DNA from 2 places in the Rossellomorea sp. LjRoot5 genome. Region 1 is predicted to be linked to the other one. Evidence: predicted binding sites of a transcription regulator. Region 1 holds the regulator's gene; the other holds the start of a gene.
The links. Region 1 encodes CtsR, which represses protease genes until heat stress. Its sites were predicted from a motif close to ATGGTCAATAAAGGTCAAACA; they were not measured.
Positions count from the first base shown of each region.

Region 1 (4,262 bases):
TCGACTTCCTTCTGGATCTTTTCAGGGCTCAGTCCCAATGCTGTAAGTGCCTTGGCGGCGATACCTTCACCTTCGCGGACAAGTCCCAATAAAATATGTTCAGTACCAATATTACTGTGCGACAAACGAATCGCTTCTTCTTGAGCTAATGCCAATACTTTTTGGGCTCTTTCTGTAAATCGACCAAACATCATATTATTTTTCCTCCTCACATGTATCTTTATCTAACTTAATTCGTTCCCGAATCAAAGAAGACCTTCTTATATCTCGTTCATTTGGTCTCAGTGGACCTCCAGAATATTGTTGTAAAAATCCAGGCTGGGTTAAAATCATTAGTTCATTCAATATATTCTTAGATATCACTTTGATGTATCCTAAATCGATTCCAAGTCTGACATCCGATAAACACTTCGCAGCTTCCTTGGACTCAATGATCCTGCTGTGCTCCAGGACCCCAAGAGAACGGAAAATCCTATCTTCTAATTGTATGTTTGACGTTTGAACTAATGCGTCCCTTGCCGTTTGTTCTTTCTCGATGATCTGTTTCACAACACTCAACAAGTCTTCTACGATGTCCTCTTCCGACTTACCAAGTGTCGTTTGATTGGAAATCTGAAAGATATTCCCAAGCGCTTCGCTGCCTTCTCCGTATATCCCTCTTACCACTAACCCCAATTGATTGATCGCAGGAATGATACGGTTTAATTGCTGCGTTAACACAAGTCCCGGCAAGTGCATCATGACAGAAGCCCTGAGTCCCGTCCCCACATTGGTAGGACAAGTCGTTAAGTAGCCATGCTTCTCATCAAACGCAAAGTCAAATTCACCTTCAAACCAATCGTCGATCTGATTGGCTTTCTGTAAAGCTTCCTTCAGTTGCAGACCAGGATATAAACACTGTATTCGAATATGGTCCTCTTCGTTTACCATTATGCTAATATCTTCCTCACTTGATAAAAGGACAGCTCCGTAGTTCGTTTCCTCTGCCAGATTCGGACTAATGAGGTGTTTCTCCATTAATACCCTCTTTTGGAGAGGCTGAATCTCACTTGTAGGTAAAAATTCTAATTCTCCTAAATTCTTTGGATATGATGTAAGTTTCTCCTTTACCTGATTCACGATCTCCCGCGCTTCTTCAGAAGAGTAAAGAGTGGAAAAACGGAAGTCAGTCAGATTCCTCGCTAGTCTTACCCTCGAGCTGAGGACAATATCCGAATTCGGTCCCTCCTCACTCATCCAGGAACTGACGGCATTACTCAGGAACTTCTCAAGACTCATTCTTTATCGCCTCCCTCTTTCTTTATCTCCTTTTCCAGGGAGCGGATTTCGTCTCGGATCTCGGCTGCTTTCTCAAACTCTTCATCCGCAATCATCGTTTGCAATTCAGACTTCAACTGCAACACCTTCTTTTTCACATGGATGGCTCCACCCATACGCTCCGGAACCTTCCCGTGATGTTCGACATTGCCACTATGAACACGCTTTAATACAGGAGTTAGTTCATCTTTAAACGTTTCATAACAATGGGCACAACCAAAGCGACCCACATTTATGAACTGATGAATCGTCATTTTACATTTTTCACACTGTAAAACCTCTGTCTTAGGAATCTCAGTTTCCTTTGCCTGCTTAAATGCAGGAGCTATATTAAGAAGACCTGCCAATAGATTGTTCACAGAAAAGCCGGGAGAAGAATCAAACATAAACATCTCACCCTTATCCTGAGCACATTGCTCACATAAGTGAACCTCTGTCTTTTCCCCGTTTACCACCTTGGTAAAATGAAGGGTCGCAGGTCTTTCATTACACTCTTGACAAACCATCCCATTCACCTCTTTAACCCTTACTCATACTTCAATGTATCCAGCATGGCTCTAAGCATTCTTCCTCTCAGGATATCCCGTTCCGGTAATTCGACCATGATGACCGACCGATCCATCACACTGAGCATGATCTTGGCTTCCCTTTCGGAAATGATCTCTTCTTCCACTAACCGAAAAACAATATCAGCTGCCGTATTCTGGCTGATCGTTTGTGTAATCAGTGCCACCAACTGATCAATCAAGTGAACCTGATCGTGGGCCTTCACCTTCATGATCCGGATGTATCCACCGCCGCCACGTTTACTTTCTACTACATACCCTCGTTCGATGGTAAAACGGGTATTAATCACATAATTAATTTGAGAAGGAACACATTGAAACTTATCAGCGATCTCGCTTCTTTTAATCTCGACTATCTCACTTTCACTCAGTTCTAACACATTTTTTAAATAATTTTCAATGATGTCGGATATGTTCCTCATCAAACCTCCTCCTCATTTTGACTTTGACTATATTTGACTATAATTATACAACCGCGTTTTAAACTTTGCAATTATGAAGTTTGACCTTAGAAGTTTTCCTGTTTAAGGAAGGTTTTAAACGTGTGAAAGTGAGATTGTTGGATAGAAATTTGAAAATGGGGCACTGGGTGGGTGGGAGTTTTGTGAACGGGGAATTGGTGGGAGTCGATTTCAAGAGGATTTAAAGTTTGTGTTGTGTTGTGTTGTGTTGTGTTGTGTTGTGGGTTGCTGGATTGGGTGTTTATGTGATCAATTCTTAATGAAAAGTTTAGAGAATCGTAATTCGAGATATTTTAGTGGTCTCTTTTATAGCAATCCTGCTGATTTGACTGGTGAAATGTGTGTGGCTTTTGATGAATTCGTGTTGATTGCGTCGTTTTCGAAGGTGACTGCGTCATAATTTTATTAATTGCGTCATTTACACCCTTAATTGCGTCATTTTTTCGTTTATTGCGTATTTTTCCAAATAATTACTTTTTATACACTCATCCTTATCTAACAGTGAAACCAAAAAAAGAGTAACCCCTAAGGAGGCCACTGAAAAAGTCCCTCATTTACTAAACAGCGTATCTTTCTTCGAGAAATCGAAGAAAGATACGCTGTTTTCTTGTAAAATGAAGATATTACATAAAAGTGAGGGATTGGATGCTTGACCATCAGTTATCAATGAACGTAAGTCAATTTGGGGGATTGTATGATGTGGTTGTACCTCAAGATCACCTTCTTCGTAAAATCAATAAACTTGTAGACTTCTCCTTTATCTATGACGAATTAAAGGATAAATATTGTCATACGAATGGACGAAACGCCGTCCATCCTATTCGCATATTTAAATATCTTCTTCTAAAGACCATTTATACATTATCCGACGTGGATCTTATTGAAAGAACCAAGGTGGATATGTCGTTTAAGTTTTTCTTAGAAATGGCACCAGAAGACGACGTTATTGATCCCAGTTTATTAGCCTACTTTCGACGTAAGCGATTGGAGGACGAAGACTTACTAGACACATTGATTAACAAAACGGTTGAAATCGCTCTTGAAAAAGGAGTGATTCGATCCAAGTCGGTCATTGTAGACGCTACTCATACAAGTTCCCGTTATAATCAGACTTCCCCTGTCGAAGTGTTGAGAAATCGTTCGAAAAAAGTGCGGAAAATGATTTACTCCATTGATGAAACGATGAAAGAAAAATTCCCGACTAAACCCACGGAGGATACGATTGAAGCTGAGTTGGAATATACTCAAAAGCTAGTGAAAGTCATTGAGAAAGAACCCACATTAACCGATTTCCCAAAAGTAAAAGAACCATTAAATCTACTCAAAGAGACCGTCGAAGATGACTTATTGGAACTTCAACAGTCGGAAGATCCAGACGCACGAGTCGGTCATAAATCAGCGGATTCATCCTTTTTTGGATACAAAACACACTTAGCCATGGTCCAAGAGAGAATCATTACCGCCGCAACGATTACAACAGGTGAAAAAACGGATGGAAAAGAGTTACCTACGTTAATTGAAAAAAGCAAAAAAGCTGGGATAGATGTGAAAGAAGTCATTGGTGATGCGGCTTATTCGGAGAAGAAAAACCTTACGTACGCAAATGAAAATGAGATTGAGTTAATCGCAAAGCTGAACCCTTCTGTCTCTCATGGATATCGAAAAAAGGGAGATGAGTTTGAGTACAATAAAGATGCCGGCATGTACGTATGTCCTGCAGGACATATGGCTATAAGAAAAGCACGACAAGGGAAGAAAAACCAATCCACCAATCAAACGGATACATACTATTTTGATGTGGAAAAATGTAAAAGTTGTCCTTTTCAAGAAGGGTGTTATAAGCTCGGAGCGAAAACCAAATCCTATTCGGTTAGTATTAAATCAGAAGAACATACGAAACAAATTGAATTTCAAAATA
Region 1 is NZ_CAXUQN020000001.1:4,375,573-4,379,834, forward strand. Features, by position in the region: gene clpC (ATP-dependent protease ATP-binding subunit ClpC) at 1-194, opposite strand, end outside; gene ACSQ2E_RS22425 (protein arginine kinase) at 196-1,278, opposite strand; gene ACSQ2E_RS22430 (UvrB/UvrC motif-containing protein) at 1,275-1,823, opposite strand; gene ACSQ2E_RS22435 (CtsR family transcriptional regulator) at 1,844-2,305, opposite strand; gene ACSQ2E_RS22440 (IS1182 family transposase) at 2,990-4,262, shown strand, end outside.

Region 2 (4,262 bases), 1.4 Mb from region 1:
ATTCCCTTTATATTTTGAATGGTTAAAGGTTTAAATAGGATAATATCATCCACACGGTTAAGGAACTCAGGGCGGAAAGCAGATCGCAGCTGGCCCATGACGAGATCTTTCGTCTTAGAGTCAATCTCTTCTTCCCCTTTATTCCGTTCAAGGAGATGAGCAGAACCGATATTGGAGGTCATGATGATCACAGTGTTCTTACAATCAATGGTCCTCCCCTGAGAATCGGTGATCCTGCCATCGTCAAGCATTTGCAGAAGAATATTGAATACTTCGGGATGGGCCTTTTCAATTTCATCAAGTAAAATGACAGAATACGGTTTACGCCTTATGGCTTCCGTCAGCTGACCCCCTTCTTCATACCCTACATATCCAGGAGGTGCACCGATCAAACGGGAAACCGCATGCTTCTCCATATATTCAGACATATCGATTCGGATCATCTGTTCTTCACTGTCAAATAACGTTTGGGCGAGTGTCTTCGCAAGCTCTGTCTTCCCGACTCCTGTCGGCCCCAGAAAAATGAAGGAACCAATCGGTCTGTTCGGATCCTTGATCCCTGCCCTTGCCCGAATGACGGCATCACTAACCAGCCCAACAGCTTCATCCTGGCCGATAACCCGTTCATGCAGGATGTGATCAAGCTTCAACAACTTCTCCCTTTCTCCTTCTACAAGCTTTGTGACCGGGATCCCCGTCCATCTCGCCACAATATTCGCCACTTCTTCTTCTGTCACTTCTTCACGAAGCAGGCGCCCTTCCTGTTCTTTCAGCATTTCCTGCTCTACCGCCGCAAGTTCTTTTTCCATGGCCGGAATCCGTCCGTGCCTGAGCTCCGCGGCTTTATTCAAATCATAATCACTTTCGGCTTCTTCCAACTGGCGCCGGAGTTTCTCTAATTCTTCACGCTTCTCCTGTACCACTGAGATGCTTTCTTTCTCCTGTTGCCATTTTAATTTCATGCTATTCGCTTTTTCCTTCAGATTGCTTAAATCTTCACGGATTCGTGCGAGCCGCTCAAGACTTGCAGCATCTTTTTCCTTATTCAACGCTGCTTCCTCGATTTCAAGCTGCATCACCTTACGGGTGACTTCATCGAGTTCTGAAGGCATTGAATCGATTTCCGTCCGGATCATGGCGCATGCTTCATCGATAAGGTCGATAGCTTTATCTGGGAGGAACCGGTCTGATATATAACGATCAGAAAGCCTGGACGCAGCTACGATGGCCCGGTCATGAATATTGACCCCATGATGGATTTCAAATCGTTCCTTCAACCCTCTCAGAATGGAAATCGTATCCTCCACATCCGGTTCCTGTACGAGCACTTGTTGAAACCGTCTTTCCAGGGCAGGATCCTTCTCTATATACTTCCGGTATTCATTGAGGGTCGTTGCCCCGATACAGTGAAGCTCCCCTCTGGCAAGCATCGGTTTCAGGATATTCCCCGCATCCATGGCTCCCTCTGTTTTTCCTGCTCCGACAATCGTATGGAGTTCATCAATGAAAAGAAGAATGCGTCCTTCACTCTTTTTCACCTCTTGAAGGACGGCCTTCAGCCGCTCCTCAAACTCACCCCTGAATTTCGCTCCTGCGACTAAAGAGCTCATGTCCAGCTCGAAAATCGTCTTATCCTTCAAGCCTTCAGGAACGTCCTTACGAACAATCCTCTGGGCAAGACCTTCCACGATGGCGGTTTTCCCTACACCCGGTTCTCCAATCAAGACGGGATTATTCTTCGTTTTCCGGGAAAGAATGCGAATCACGTGGCGGATTTCACTATCTCTCCCGATGACAGGATCGATTCTCCCCGACCTCACGTCAGCCACAAGATCCCTTCCGTATTTCTTGAGTGCTTCATATTTCACTTCCGGGTTTTGTGTCGTCACCCTGCTCCCTCCTCTTATCTCTTCAATGATTTCTCTTAGGTTCTTTTCCGTTACCCCTTGCTGTGTTAAGTACAGCGTAATCGGATGATTCTTCTGCATCCACAGGGCAAGTGTAAGATGCTCAATGGAAATATAGTCGTCTTCCCATTTACGTTTCAAACTCTCACTGTCCGCGAAGAGTTGATGGACATCCCTTGAAAGATACTGTCCATATTGAATCCCTTCCCCTTCTACTGCAGGGATGTCATGTAACTTCTCATCTACCCATTTTATCAGACTCTGAATGGTTCCCCCCGCCCGCTCATATATGGTACGGAGGAAGCTTTCTTCCGACCCGAGAAGGGATTTCCATAAATGAAGGGCGCTAACATCTGTATGTAGCTTTTCCTTTGCCAATTGACCAGCCGAAACCAACCCTTCCTGAATGCTGTGGGTCATATTATCAATATTCATTATCTGCCACCTCGTATTTGACCTTTATTGACCTTTAATTTCATTATATCCCTTTCTTCCGAAAAAGGGAAAGAAAAAGGAACAAGGATAGCCTTGAACGGGGCACCCTTGCTCCTAATGGTTAAGGTTTTCTCATATACGACCAAAGACGGTTGTGATTGGAGTTCTCAGGAAACCTGTCCCCTGCTTTCAAACGCAGTTTTTGCGGATTCTTCACCATGCTCCCGGTTTCACCGATTTCTATATACTCACCATTGTTCGGTGCTTTTTCTCCGGCCCTGAATTGTCGTGACTGTCCCATTTTTCCCCCTCCTTTTTCGAAGCAATGCTTCTTTCCTATTTTTCTACAAGCATGACCTTTCATGCATGCCAGATGAAGGATAAATATGATAATTACGTTACGGTTCGGTTAACATTCGGAAAAGGGGGTTTACAGTCTTTCCCTTAATGGTGTTAAATTAAAAAATGTGGAGAAAAAAAGCTTGGAGGATATATAATGGATTTTTATTTGATTATTAAATATTTATTTTTGGGGATTTTTCAAGGGTTCACTGAACCGATCCCGATCTCATCGAGTGGACACCTGCTGCTTGCTCAGCATTTCCTCGGAATCAAAGACACAACACTGACCTTTGAAATTCTGGTCAATACGGCTTCATTACTCGCCGTGCTCATCATTTACCGGGAAGACATCATGCGACTCATTGTGAATGGACTCGGTTATTTCAAACAGAAAACACCTGAAACAAAACGTGATTTTCATTTCATTATATATTTACTGATCGGCACAATCCCTGCAGGGGTAATCGGTATATTATTCGGCGATGTCATCGAAGAACATCTTACTTCTGTCATCACGGTAGGAATCACTCTCATCATCACAGGTATCGCCCTTTGGATGATCCGTAACTTAAGAGGAAGAAAAAATGATGGAGACTTAAATGTAAAGGACGCGATCATCATCGGTCTTGCACAGGCAGTTGCCCTCATCCCTGGAATCAGTCGTTCAGGTGCAACGATCGTCGCAGCCATGGCAAGCGGTATGAAGGCAGAAACAGCCCTCCGTTTCTCTTTCCTCCTTTATATTCCCGTCAGTGTGGGCGTAATGGTATTTGGAATAAGCGACATGATGGGTGATCCGAACCTTGCTTCCATGGCGATTCCATATATCGTTGCATTCATTGCATCCCTGATCGCTTCTTACTTCTCATTGAAGTGGTTCATGAATATTATGGCAAAAGGGAACTTGAAATACTTTGCTATTTATTGTGTCGCGGTGGGAGCTGCCGTCCTGATTTTCACCTAACCTTCTATCCGCCTGAGTTTCTTTGATATCTGAAGAATGAAATTGACTGTGAAAATTGCCCGGTCTCCATTTGCCGGATCGATTGATTAACCTAAAAACCCCCTGAAGCTAACCTGCTTCAGGGGGTTTCTCATGTATTGGGTATTACCTGATTCCCAATGCGATCTTCGCATAGCGGGACATATTGTCTTTGCTCCATGGTGGATTCCAGACGATGTCAACCTCTGTTTCTTTCACTTCGGGAATGTCACTCAATGCTGTTTTCACTTGATCCACAATGGTTCCGGCCAGGGGACAACCCATTGACGTGAGGGTCATGGTCACTGTCGCTTTTCCTTCTTCATCCAGATCCACATCATACACTAAACCTAAGTTAACTATGTCTATTCCTAATTCAGGGTCGACAACCTGCTCTAAAGCACCCATCATATTATCTTTAAGATCTTGATCCATGCTAATCACTCCTTTACGCTTATACTTGTCTCTTACCCATTTTCATTACTCATCTTAACAAATAACCACATATAAAACAAAAGGTTACGCTGATAAGTGCTTCTCGAACCACTCGACGAGCCGTAGCACGCCTTCTCTCGTGACTTTGTGATCGGCTTTAT
Region 2 is NZ_CAXUQN020000001.1:3,010,944-3,015,205, forward strand. Features, by position in the region: gene clpB (ATP-dependent chaperone ClpB) at 1-2,342, opposite strand, end outside; gene ACSQ2E_RS15390 (YjzC family protein) at 2,464-2,643, opposite strand; gene ACSQ2E_RS15395 (undecaprenyl-diphosphate phosphatase) at 2,836-3,648, shown strand; gene ACSQ2E_RS15400 (metal-sulfur cluster assembly factor) at 3,793-4,101, opposite strand; gene ACSQ2E_RS15405 (prolyl oligopeptidase family serine peptidase) at 4,186-4,262, opposite strand, start outside.
Region 2: the regulator CtsR is predicted to act here: its motif matches at 2,357-2,377, upstream of clpB (ATP-dependent chaperone ClpB).